3 regions of the Arthrobacter sp. NPDC058130 genome follow, and region 1 is predicted to be linked to each of the others. Evidence: riboswitches for the same ligand, from Rfam matches in the RefSeq annotation. Region 1 holds a riboswitch; each other region holds the start of a gene.
What was found. A riboswitch is a leader RNA that binds a small molecule or an ion and turns the genes downstream of it on or off. The one in region 1 is predicted to bind thiamine pyrophosphate.

Region 1 (4,067 bases):
GGGTGGAGCCGACCTCGGCGTAGAGCCAGAAGCACGGCAGGGCCGCTGCCACGAGGACCCCGTAGCTGCCGGACACCGAGGCGGCCAGCAGGTGATCGACGTAGGACTTCGTCACCGGGCCCAGGGTGGCCGCCGTGGGGCGGGTGCTGAGCCAGGAACGGTGCAGCTCGGACTCGACCTCCAGGCAGGTCTGCGCCGACCGGGCCCAGAACAGCTGCTCGGCCTCGGTGGGGGCGATCGCGGCGGCCCGGGCCAGGACCCGGGCGTAGCCGTTGAGGTAGATGGCGTCCTGGGCGAGGTAGTACGCGAACTCGTGCTCGGGCAAGGTCCCGTCGCCCAGTCCGCGGATGAAGTCCAGGGCATAGATGGCGTCGAGATCGCCGGCGGCCCCCGCGTAAAGGGCAGCCGCGAACTCACCCTCCGCCGGAGCGTGGCTGTCAGTGCTGTGGCTCGCGGGACCGTGGCCCACATGACCGCTACCGACATGGTGGAAGTGATGGACCGGGCCGTTGCCGGTGCCGACGTCCAGGACCGAGGCCTCGCGGAGTGCGCCGAGCAGCCACGGCTTGACCTCCCGCAACGCCGCCTCCCAGTCCCCCACCCTGGCCTGCACGGTGGCCATGGCCGAGGACAGGGAGCAGCCGGTGCCGTGGCTGTTGCGCGTGGCGATCCGCTCCCCCGGCACCACCACCGTTTCCTGGCCGAGCAGGCCCCCGGTATTGACCAGGGCATCCGGGCAGCCGGCGTCGGCGTTGGCGTTGGCGTCGTTTCCGGCGCCCGCCGCATCGACAGCACCGCCCTCGAGGTGTCCGCCCTTGACCAGGACGGTGGTGCCGGTGAGGGCGGCCAGCCGTTTGCCCTGCGCCAGGGCCTCGGCCCAGTCGACCGCGACGGGCTCCTTGAGCAGGATGCCGAGTTCGGCGAGGTTCGGCGTGATGAGGTCCGCCAGCGGCAGGAGGGCCTGAAGGGCAGCCTCGGCCGATTCCTGCAGGAGCCGGTCACCGCTCGTGGCGACCATCACGGGGTCCAGGACGACGACGACGGGGCGCACCTTTTCCAGCCAGATGCGGACGGCGTCGATCACCGCGGCGTCGCCGAGCATGCCGATCTTGACGGCGTCGATGCCGATGTCGTCGCTGATGGCCTCCAGCTGGGCCGTGAGGAACGCTGCCGGAGGCACGTGGACGGCGCGCACCCCCTGGGTGTTTTGCGCGGTCAGCGCCGTGATGGCGGCCATGCCGTAGCCGCCGTTGGCCGCGATGCTCTTCAGGTCGGCCTGGATTCCGGCCCCGCCGGACGGGTCGGACCCGGCGATGGCCAGCACGCGGGGAATGCGCGGCGGCGCGGACGGGGACGGCCCGGAGGGCAGAAAATTGGCCGGCGGAATATTGTTGGGCCGGAACTCGGACGGGTTGGTTCTCGCGGACAAGTCAGACATCCCTTCGCCGGTGCTAACCGGACAGGTTCAACGGGTCTGGATCTCAGCCGGCCCGATGCGCGGCACCCCGTGTCAGTGTTCCAGCCTAGTCGTTGCCACCCGGCGGCCCCGTTAACGCACGTGCGGGCCCGGGCCGGGCGGACGTATTGTTACGCCCGCTCCGGCCCGGACCCGCATCCCGACCAGTCGAAAGGTGACCAGTCGGCGGCAGTGCCTTGGCCGAAGACGTGATCAGCCGTGGAGGACTACAGCTCCGATGCCGGCACGCCGACGCCGAGGATGATCGGCTCGTTGCCGGCGGGGACGGACGCCGGACCGGCCGCGGCGGGCGCCTTGGCCTCGTGAACCGATCCGGCCGCAGCAGGACGCGTGGCCTCGCGGTGTTCCACGGAGGTCTCGTTGGCTGCGCCCTGGGCGCGGCTGGCGCTGCGGTTGCGGCGTCCGCGGCGGCCACGGGTGGTGGTGTCCGCTGCCCGTGAAGCCGGGGCCTCCGCGGCGGGAGCGGCGGCCGGCGGTTCGGGTGCCTGCGGTGCCTGGGCCTCATCCTGCCCGTCGGCCGGCTTGCCGGGCTCGGCCTCGCCCAGGTTGGCGAAGGCCTCGGTCAGCAGGTCCAGGGTCAGGGCCGGTGCCGGTGTGTCCTCGGCGTGCTCGACGAAGGGCAAGGCAACCTGCTCGCCGCCAAAGGTCAGCACGGTCGCGGGACGTCCGGCCGCTTCGTCCGCGGCGGCGAGCTGCGTGACGGCGTCCACGGCGGCCTGGCGGGCGCCGGCGTCGCTGGCGGCGGCTGCCTCGCCGTCGTGCAGGTGCGCGGCGTGCGCGGCGGCGGCGATGTTCGCCAGCGCGGCCCGCGTGGCTTCGGCCTTGGCGTGGCGTTCGGCCTCGGTGGGCTCGGGGTGGACGGCCGCGGGCGTGGACGGCGCGGACTCGGTGCCCTGTCCTCCCCTGCCGCGGCGGCGGCTCTTGCGCTCGGTGCGGGCAGCAGGCTGGGCGGCCTCGGTGCGCGGCACATAGTGCTCGGCGGCGACGGTGTTGGCGCGGCGGTGTTCCACGGGCTCGTCATGGGTGACGATGCCGCGGCCGGCGCACGCTTCACACTGCTCGCCGAAGACTTCCAGCAGCCCGGTGCCCATCCGCTTGCGCGTCATCTGCACGAGGCCCAGCGAGGTCACTTCCGCCACCTGGTGCTTGGTCCGGTCCCGGCCCAGGCACTCCACCATGCGGCGCAGCACGAGGTCGCGGTTGGATTCGAGCACCATGTCGATGAAGTCGATCACGATGATGCCGCCGATGTCGCGCAGGCGCAGCTGCCGGACGACTTCCTCGGCCGCTTCCAGGTTGTTCTTGGTGACGGTTTCCTCGAGGTTGCCGCCGGAGCCGGTGAACTTGCCGGTGTTGACGTCCACCACGGTCATGGCTTCGGTGCGGTCGATCACGAGGGATCCGCCCGAGGGCAGGAAGACCTTGCGGTCCAGGGCCTTGTGGATCTGCTCGTCGATGCGCCAGGCCGCGAAGATGTCCGTGTCCTTGGTCCACTTCTCGAGCCGGCCCACCAGGTCCGGCGCCACGTAGGTGACGTAGGCCTCGATGGTGTCCCAGGCTTCCTCGCCGGAGACGATCAGCTTGGAGAAGTCCTCGTTGAAGACGTCGCGGACCACCTTGATGGTCAGGTCGGGTTCGCCGTAGAGCAGCTCGGGGGCGAGGATCTTGGTGGACGTCGACTGGCTTTCGATGCCCTCCCACTGCGCGCGGAGCCGGTTGATGTCGTGGGTCAGCTCTTCCTCGGAGGCACCCTCGGCCGCGGTGCGGACAATGACGCCCGCGTCCTCGGGCAGGCGGTCCTTGAGGATCCGCTTGAGGCGGTTGCGTTCGACGTCGGGCAGCTTGCGGGAGATGCCGGTCATCGAACCGCCGGGCACGTACACGAGGTAGCGGCCGGGCAGCGAGATCTGGCTGGTGAGGCGGGCGCCCTTGTGGCCGACCGGGTCCTTGGTGACCTGGACCAGCACGGAGTCGCCGGACTTGAGCGCGTTCTCGATCCGGCGCTGCTTGCCTTCGAGGTTGACGGACTCCCAGTTCACTTCGCCGGCGTACAGCACGGCATTGCGGCCGCGGCCGATGTCCACGAAAGCGGCTTCCATGGACGGGAGGACGTTCTGGACCTTACCCAGGTAGACGTTGCCGATCAGGGAATCCTGCTGGGTTTTGGACACGAAGTGCTCGGCCAGGACACCGTCCTCGAGGACACCGATCTGGATTCTGTCGTCGCGCTGGCGGACGATCATCTGCCGGTCCACGGACTCGCGGCGGGCCAGGAACTCGGCCTCGGTGATGACAGTGCGGCGGCGGCCGGTGTCGCGGGATTCGCGGCGGCGCTGCTTCTTAGCTTCCAGGCGGGTGGAGCCCTTGACCGACGTGACGCGGTTGTTGACCGGCGCCTCGGCCATCGCACGCGGTGCGCGGACCCGGGTCACCGTGTTGGGCGGGTCGTCGCCTTCCCCGCCGGTCAGCTCCAGGTCCTGGTCACCGCGGCGGCGGCGACGACGTCGGCGCGAGGTCACGCCGTCTTCGAGGGTTGCCTCGGAGCCTTCGTCGCCCTCTTCGTCGGTGCCTTCTGAATCGGTCTCGGACT
Region 2 (4,067 bases), on a different contig from region 1:
GCGATCTGGACCATCCCGGACGGGCCGTTGCCGTTCCCGTTTCCGTTGGCCTTGCCGCCGTTCCCATTGCCGTTCGCCCTGCCGGCCGTGCCGCCGTTCCCATTGCCGTCGCCGCTGGCGCCGGTGGTGCTCTTCACCGGTTTGGAACCGGAGATGACGACGGCGTCGAATTCCTGGCCGACGTGGTTGACGAGCAGGGCCGCCTCCACGGTGTCCAGTGCCAGCCGCTCCAGCTTTGCGGCGAGCTGGTCCGACGTGCCCATGATGGCCGGGAGGGACGGCAGGGCCGCCCGGGCCCAGGCCGGAACCTCGGTGCCGTTGCTCAGGGCTTCGCAGATCACCAGCACGAAGCGGTCCACCAGCCGCCGCAAAGGCGCCGTGGAATGGGCGTAGGCGGCGCCGATGGCAGACTGGAGGGCGGCTTGGGGCACCGTCCCGTCGAAGTGCGTGTACCCGGCGCCACGGAAAAGCATGCCGGCCGAATGCACGATTGCCAGCTGCCGGGGGTCCGTGGGGTCCAGGGTCCGCAGATACTCGCCGTAGCCCATTTCTCCGTCCCAGGGCTTGCCGAGGGCATGGGTCTGGCGGTGGAAATGCCGCAGTGACGCCTCGTCCGGGGCGGGCATGGTGCGCAGGATGCCGACCTTGCCCTGGAGCATGAGTGCGGCGGCCGCCATTCCGGTCATGAGTGAAATCTGGGCGTTCCAGTCCTCCACCGGCAGCGGCGGGGCCGCCACGATCCGGTAGCCGCCGTCGGGCAGTTGCTGGATCTCCTGTTCCGGCATGTTCAGGCTCGCTCCGCCGCGCAGGCGTTCGAGCTCCACCCGCTTGATGCCGACCTCTTTGAGCAGCTGCAGCACGGGCGCGGCCGTGCCGGCGTCGAGTTCGGCCTGGACGGCCTTGTAGCTGAGTTTCGCGCGGCTGCGGACCTGGGCCCGGCGGACAAGGACCGATGTCACCTCTGCCGCGGCGTCGAGCCCGAACTCCCAGACGAATGCCGAGCACAGCTGGCCGGCGAGCAGGCTGCCGGCGGCCTCGCTGATGATCTCCGGATGCAGCGGAATCCGGCCGTCCGGGGTGTAGAAGGTCTGCCCGCGGCGCCGGGTCTCGGCGTCGAGCGCCCCGCCCGGGGCGACGAACGACGGGACATCGGCGATCGCGTAGAACACCTTGTAGCCCTCGCCGTCCCGTTCGATGAACAGGGCCTGGTCGAGGTCGGTGGACGAGGCCGGGTCGATGGTCACGAACTCGACGTGCGTGAGGTCCAGGTCCGGCAGCTTGTGCTCGGCCACGGCCGCCGCCGCGTCGCGCAGCACGTCTTCGGGGAACGGGCCGGGCAGTTCCAGCGTGGTGCGCAGCGCCTTGAGAGCCCCGGCCAGCTGGTTCTGCTGCTCGTGGACACTGGGGGTCAGGCGATGATGGGACACGAAAATCAGGGTAGCCCGATTTCCGCCATTAGTCTTGGATCATGAGCGCAACTCCGGACGATCCTGCCCTCTACAACAGCTTCCTGGCGGATCTGCTGGGAGTGATGGCGTACGGCGAGCTTTCCGCCTTCGAACGGCTCTCCTCCAGTGCCGGGTACTCGCCCACGCTGCATGACCGTGCCGTACTCGGCAGGATGGCCGTGGCGGAGTTCCAGCACTACGAACTCATCCGCGCCCGGCTCGAGGACATGGGCCTGGACACGGAGGCCGCCATGCTGCCGTTCCAGCCCTCGGTGGACCACTTCCACGAGCTCACACGCCCTGCGGACTGGTACGAAGCGCTCATGAAGGCCTACGTGATCGACACGGTCTCCGCGGACTTTTACGGCGCCGTCGGCATGTACGTCGACGCCGGGACCCGGGAGCTGATCGGGCAGGTCCGCTCCACCGGTGAGTCCACGGATGTGTTGCAGGAGCGCCTCAAGGCGGCCCTGGCCGATGACCCCCGGTTGGCGTCACGCCTGGCGCTGTGGGCCCGGCGCCTGCTGGGCGAGGTCCTGAACCATGCCCAGCGGGTGAGCCTGGAGCACGCGTTCCTGGGCGGGTTGTCTGGACTGGACGACGCGGAGGCCAAGGCGCTGGTCGGGGGGCTGACGGCCGAGCTCGCAGCGAACCATGCGCGTCGGATGGCAGGGCTGGGGCTCCCCGGCTAGGTTCAGGACAGGCCGCAGCCCCGGGCAGCGTCAGCCCCGGGCAGCGTCAGTACCGGCCGGGAGATCGTGCGGGGGACCGGCTCAGGAATCCGCGGCGTCCAGCGCCGCCAGCAGCGCACCAGCGGCGTGGGCGGGATCATCGGCGTCGGTGATTGCCCGGACCACCACGATCCGCCGGGCACCGGCGTCGACTACCTGCTCCACGTTGCCGAGGTCGATCCCGCCGATCGCGAACCACGGCAACAGGCTTTCCGCCCGGGCGTCGGCCTTCCCGGTGCCCTCGCCGTCCGGCTGGCCAATCGTCTGGGCAGCGTAACGGACCAGGTCGAGGCCGACGGCGGCGCGTCCTGGCTTGGTGGGAGTCGCCCACACGGGCCCCACGCAGAAGTAGTCCAGTCCCTTGCGGCCGGGCGAGGCAGCAACGGCGGCGTCAACCTGTTCCGGGGTGTGGGTGGACAGGCCGATCACGGCGTCCTTGCCGAGGAAGCCGCGGGCCGCGTCCAGTGAAATGTCCTTCTGGCCGATATGGAACACCGGCGCCCCGGACAGGGAGGCGATGTCCGCCCGGTCATTGACGGCCCACAGCCGTCCGTGGCGCCGCGCCGCGGCGTGCAGGACCTCCAGGAGTTCCAGTTCCTCGGCAGCCTCGAGCGACTTGTCGCGCAGCTGGATGATGTCCACCCCGCCGGCGAACGCGGAGTCCACGAAGTCCTCGAAGTCGCCGCGGTCCCTGCGGGCGTCGGTGCACAAGTAGAGGCGGGCGGTGGTGTGGAGGTGGTCCTGGCTCATGGGACCAGCCTAGTTCCTCTAAACTGGGCGCATACCGCGGGAGCCCGCAGCAGCCATGTCGCCGCTGCTCGGCTGAGAGGGCGTCAGAGCCGACCGCTTGACCTGATCCGGCTAGTACCGGCGTAGGGAAGGAATTTTTCATGGGCACGCAAGTAGGCACACAAACTGGGCGTGAAGCCGTGGCCGCAGATGACGCCACCGCCCGGGATTGTGACACGGGACCCGTTTCCACTGATGGAATCACCGCAGGGGACAGCACCGCAGGGGACAGCACCGCAGACGTTGCCGTGATCGGCGGCGGGGTGATCGGCCACGGCATCGCGTTCGAGGCCAGCCGCGCCGGACGGTCCGTGGTGCTGATCGACGATGCCCCCGGCAGCGGGGCGAGCTGGGCCGCGGCCGGCATGCTTGCCCCCGTCAGCGAGCTGCACTACCAGGAAGAGCAGCTTCTGGAACTGATGCTCGAGTCCTCCCGGCTGTGGCCCGGATTCGCCGCCGGTGTCGACGCCGGACCTGCCGGCCCGGACGCCGGTCCCGCCGGCCCGGACTCCCGGGCCGGTACGGGGTACTTGACGACGCCGACCCTCGCCGTCGGGGCCGACGCAGCCGACCGGCGCGCGCTCGCGGACCTGAGGGAAGTCCAGCGGGCCTGCGGCCTCAGCGTGGAACCCCTCACAGTGCGCGAGGCACGGGGCCGGGAGCCGTTGCTGAGCCCCGGCATCTCGTGCGCCTTCGACATCCCGGCCGACCATCAGGTGGATCCGCGCCTGCTGGTCGCCCGGCTTGCCAGCGTCGTGGCGTCGGAGGGCCGCGGCAGCTTCATCCGGCAGCGCGCGGCAGGGCTGCTGTGGCAGGACGGCACGGTTGCAGGGGTCCGCCTCGCCGGTGGCGGTACCGTGCGGGCCACCGAAACCGTGGTCGCCAACGGGCTCGGCGCCGCCGACCTTGAAGAATTGCCCGCCGGGCTGGCCCTGCCGCTGCGGCCCGTCTACGGCGACATCCTCCGGCTCCGCGTGCCCCCGCATCTGCAGCCGCTGCTCACGGCCACCGTGCGGGGCATGGTGCGCGGGGTCCCGGTGTACATCGTCCCCCGCCAAGACGGCACCGTGGTGATCGGCGCCACCCAGCGCGAGGACGG
Region 3 (4,067 bases), on a different contig from region 1:
GCTTCGAGGACCCGCTCGGCGCGCCGCTCCCACAGCGAGCGCATGTGGGCGGCATAGCGGGGGAACTTGGCCTCCGCCCGCGCCGCGATGTCCGGGAACGTGGCGATGTTGATCAGGGTGGGCACGATCGGGACGCCCTGTTCGAGGAAGCGCGGCAGGTGCCGCGGCAACAGGCCGGTGGCGTGCTCGATGCAGTCGATCCCGGCGTCGAGCATGTCATCCAGGGTGTCTTCGGCGAAGCAGTGCGCGGTGACGCGGGCCCCTTCATCGTGGGCGGCCTGGACGGCGTCCTTGACCGTCCGGGCCGGAAAGCTGGCGGCGAGGTCGCCGGCGTCGCGGTCGATCCAGTCCCCCACGAGCTTGACCCAGCCGTCGCCGGCACGGGCCTGCTTCCGGACGGCCTCGACGAGATCATCGGGCTCGACCTCGACGGCCAGGCCCCGCAGGTAGCGCCGGGCCCTGGCGATGTGCCGGCCGGAGCGGATGATCCGGGGAAGGTCCGCTCGCTGCTGGAGCCAGCGGGTGTCGTGGACGGCGCCGGCATCGCGGACCAGCAGCGTCCCGGCGTCGCGGTCCGCCAGCGCCTGGGATTCCGCGGTGGCCTCGGAGACGTCCCCGCCCGGGCCGAGGCCGATGTGGCAGTGTGCGTCCACGAGCCCGGGAATGACCCAGCCGTCCAGCACGAGGTCCGGCGCGCCAGCGGGACGGTCGAAGGTCAGCAGGCCGTCCACCGACCAGAGCCCGCGGCGCTCCTGGTCCGCCGCGGTGAGGATCGGGCCGGTGAACTCGATGATGCTGGTCATGGCCTCAAGCCTAATCCGCATGACGATCCGGCGGCCACGTCACACTCGGCAGGGTTCGCGACGGCCTGTGGTAGCTTCGTTTACGACCACACGGGTGCCCTTGCAGGGGCTGAGATCGGGCTAGCGCAGCCTGCGACCGTTGAACCTGTCCGGGTAATGCCGGCGAAGGAAGTGAGTAATCCTTTGAGCACCACAGAAACACAGCACAGCCCTGCCCAGAATGAAGCAGCCCCCACCCAGTCGCTGAAGTCCCACTCGCTGGCCTTCACCACGGACCCGGAGCATGGCATCCGCGTCCCGGTGACCGAGATTGCCCTGCAGCCCTCCCCCGGCGGCGTCGCGAACGCCCCGTTCCGGGTTTACCGCACGGCCGGTCCCGGCAGCGATCCGGTCCGCGGACTGGAGCCGTTCCGGGCGCCCTGGATCGAGGCGAGGGCGGACACCGAACCCTACGCCGGCCGGGAACGGGAGCTGCTCGACGACGGCAAGTCGGCGGTCCGCCGGGGTGCGGCATCGGCCGAATGGCAGGGCGGACGCCCGGTGCCGCGCCGCGCCGTCGAGGGCCGGACCGTCACACAGATGCGCTATGCGCGCGACGGCGTCATCACCCAGGAAATGCGGTTCGTCGCGCTGCGCGAGAACTGCGATGTGGAGCTGGTGCGCAGCGAGGTGGCCGCGGGCCGGGCGATCATTCCCAACAACGTCAACCACCCCGAATCGGAGCCGATGATCATCGGCAAGGCCTTCCTGGTGAAGATCAACGCCAACATCGGCAACTCGGCTGTGACCAGCTCCATCGCCGAGGAGGTCGACAAACTCCAGTGGGCCACGCAGTGGGGCGCGGACACGGTGATGGACCTCTCCACCGGCGATGACATCCACACCACGCGGGAGTGGATCATCCGCAACTCCCCCGTCCCCATCGGCACCGTCCCGATCTACCAGGCCCTGGAGAAGGTCAACGGCGAGGCGAACGCCCTGACCTGGGAGATCTTCCGGGACACCGTGATCGAACAGTGCGAGCAAGGCGTGGACTACATGACCATCCACGCCGGGGTGCTGCTGCGCTATGTGCCCCTGACGGCCAACCGGGTCACAGGCATCGTCTCCCGCGGCGGCTCCATCATGGCCGGCTGGTGCCTGGCGCACCACCAGGAGAACTTCCTCTACACCCACTTCGACGAGCTGTGCGAAATCTTCGCGAAGTACGACGTCGCGTTCTCCCTGGGTGACGGGCTGCGGCCCGGCGCCACGGCGGATGCCAACGACGCGGCGCAGTTCGCCGAGCTGGACACCCTGGCCGAGCTCACGCAAAGGGCCTGGGAGTTCGATGTGCAGGTCATGGTGGAGGGCCCCGGGCATGTGCCGTTCCACCTGGTCCGGGAAAACGTGGAACGCCAGCAGGAACTCTGCAAGGGCGCGCCCTTCTATACGCTCGGTCCGCTGGTGACCGACATTGCGCCGGGCTATGACCACATCACCTCGGCGATCGGCGCCACCGAGATTGCCCGCTACGGCACCGCCATGCTCTGCTACGTCACGCCCAAGGAACACCTCGGGCTGCCGAACAAGGACGACGTGAAGACCGGCGTGATCACCTACAAGATTGCCGCCCATGCCGCGGACCTCGCCAAGGGCCACCCCGGCGCGCACGAACGCGACGACGCCCTGTCCAAGGCACGGTTTGAGTTCCGCTGGCGGGACCAGTTCGCGCTGTCGCTGGACCCTGTGACGGCGGAGACATTCCACGACGAGACGCTTCCGGCCGAGCCAGCCAAGACCGCGCACTTCTGTTCGATGTGCGGGCCGAAGTTCTGCTCCATGCGGATCAGCCAGGACATCCGGGATGAGTACGGTTCAGCGGATTCGCAGGCGGCACTGGCGCAGCTGGCGGCAGACATGCAGGCGAAGAGCAACGAGTTCCTTGCCTCCGGCGGCAAGGTCTACCTGCCGCAGCCTTCCGTGGGGGAACCCGCGGCGCTTTAGGACCCGCAGCGTCCTACGAGGCCCGGGCGTGCTGGTGCCGGCTGACCTCGGCGATGAACGACCGGATGATCCGGTCGCCGTCGGCTGAATCCTGGGGCCGGTGCCCGCCCGCGGCCGTGCGGTGCAGGGCGCCGGTCTCGCGCAGGTACCCGGCGATTTCCTCATACAGCGGTTCCCAGCCGCCGGTCAGCACCAGCGTCGGCACGCCCGGCACGATCTGCAGCGGGGCCTCCCACGGCGGCGCCTGCAGCCGGAGCCGGCGCGCCGCCCGTAGCGCCTCCGGCGTCGTGGCCCCCGGGGCATCCGCCGCAAACGCGCGGCGGATGAACTCGCGCTGGAAGTCGTCGTCGCTGAGGTTGTGCCGGACGTCGAAGAGCGGCTGCATGAGCGCCCGGTGCGCGGCGGTGGCCGGGAGCTCGGCGGTCAGCGACAGGCAGGCCGGCTCCACCAGGGTCAGCGACTGGACGAGGTCGGGCCGCTCGACGGCGGCCATCATGGCGGCGATGGCGCCCTGCGAGTGGGCCACCACATGGCCGCCGGCCTCGCCGCGGCCATCGTCCGCCAGCGACGCGAGCACGATTGCGGCGTCGGCGGCGAAGTCGGTTTCCAGCGGTTCCGCGACGGCGTCAAAGCCGTGCCGACGCAGGAACAGCGCGTCGTAGTCCAGCGCCATTCCGTGCTGCTTGGGCCACGCTGCAGCGCCGAAGCTGCCATCCCCGTGGACGAAGACTACGCGCTGCTTGAACATGGTCTAACCCTATGGCAATCGAGAGCCGATGCCGCCGGCGACACAGTCCCGGCGGCATCAGCAGCTGCGGCTACTTGCTGCCGCCGAGGAACTTGTCGAAGCCCTTGGGCAGGTTCAGCTGGGACGGATCGAAGTCGCCGCCCTGCTGGCCGAACGACGCTCCCGTGGGCAGCGCCTTGGCGCCGGCCGCACGCCGGGCCTCGGCGTCACGCAGTTCCTGCGCGGCCTTGGCCGGGTTGCCGGAGCGGGCCTTCTTCTTCGGCGCCGTCTTGGCTCCCTTGCGGGCCCCGCCGCCGCCCATGCCGGGCATCCCCGGCATTCCGGGCATGCCGCCGCCGGCCGCCATCTTCTTCATCATCTTCTGGGCCTGGGCGAAGCGCTCCAGCAGTCCGTTGACCTCGGAGACGTGCACGCCGGAACCGCGGGCGATGCGGGCCCGGCGGGAGCCGTTGATGATCTTCGGAGCCACACGTTCGTGCGGGGTCATCGAGCGGACAATGGCCTCGACCCGGTCGATCTCGCGCTCGTCG

Region 2: another riboswitch for thiamine pyrophosphate. It lies ahead of thiO (glycine oxidase ThiO); the one in region 1 lies ahead of ACFVTM_RS22130 (bifunctional hydroxymethylpyrimidine kinase/phosphomethylpyrimidine kinase).
Region 3: another riboswitch for thiamine pyrophosphate. It lies ahead of thiC (phosphomethylpyrimidine synthase ThiC); the one in region 1 lies ahead of ACFVTM_RS22130 (bifunctional hydroxymethylpyrimidine kinase/phosphomethylpyrimidine kinase).

What each region holds. Positions count from the first base shown of each region.
Region 1 covers NZ_JBHVTV010000021.1:9,407-13,473, reverse strand. The annotation lists gene ACFVTM_RS22130 (bifunctional hydroxymethylpyrimidine kinase/phosphomethylpyrimidine kinase) at 1-1,438, opposite strand, end outside; TPP riboswitch at 1,421-1,518, opposite strand; gene ACFVTM_RS22125 (Rne/Rng family ribonuclease) at 1,684-4,067, opposite strand, start outside.
Region 2 covers NZ_JBHVTV010000007.1:184,721-188,787, reverse strand. The annotation lists gene ACFVTM_RS13945 (RNB domain-containing ribonuclease) at 1-1,427, opposite strand, end outside; gene ACFVTM_RS13940 (ferritin-like fold-containing protein) at 1,469-2,140, shown strand; gene thiE (thiamine phosphate synthase) at 2,222-2,929, opposite strand; TPP riboswitch at 2,956-3,076, shown strand; gene thiO (glycine oxidase ThiO) at 3,070-4,067, shown strand, end outside.
Region 3 covers NZ_JBHVTV010000010.1:164,248-168,314, reverse strand. The annotation lists gene ACFVTM_RS16815 (amidohydrolase family protein) at 1-803, opposite strand, end outside; TPP riboswitch at 884-991, shown strand; gene thiC (phosphomethylpyrimidine synthase ThiC) at 987-2,789, shown strand; gene ACFVTM_RS16805 (alpha/beta fold hydrolase) at 2,803-3,537, opposite strand; gene ffh (signal recognition particle protein) at 3,608-4,067, opposite strand, start outside.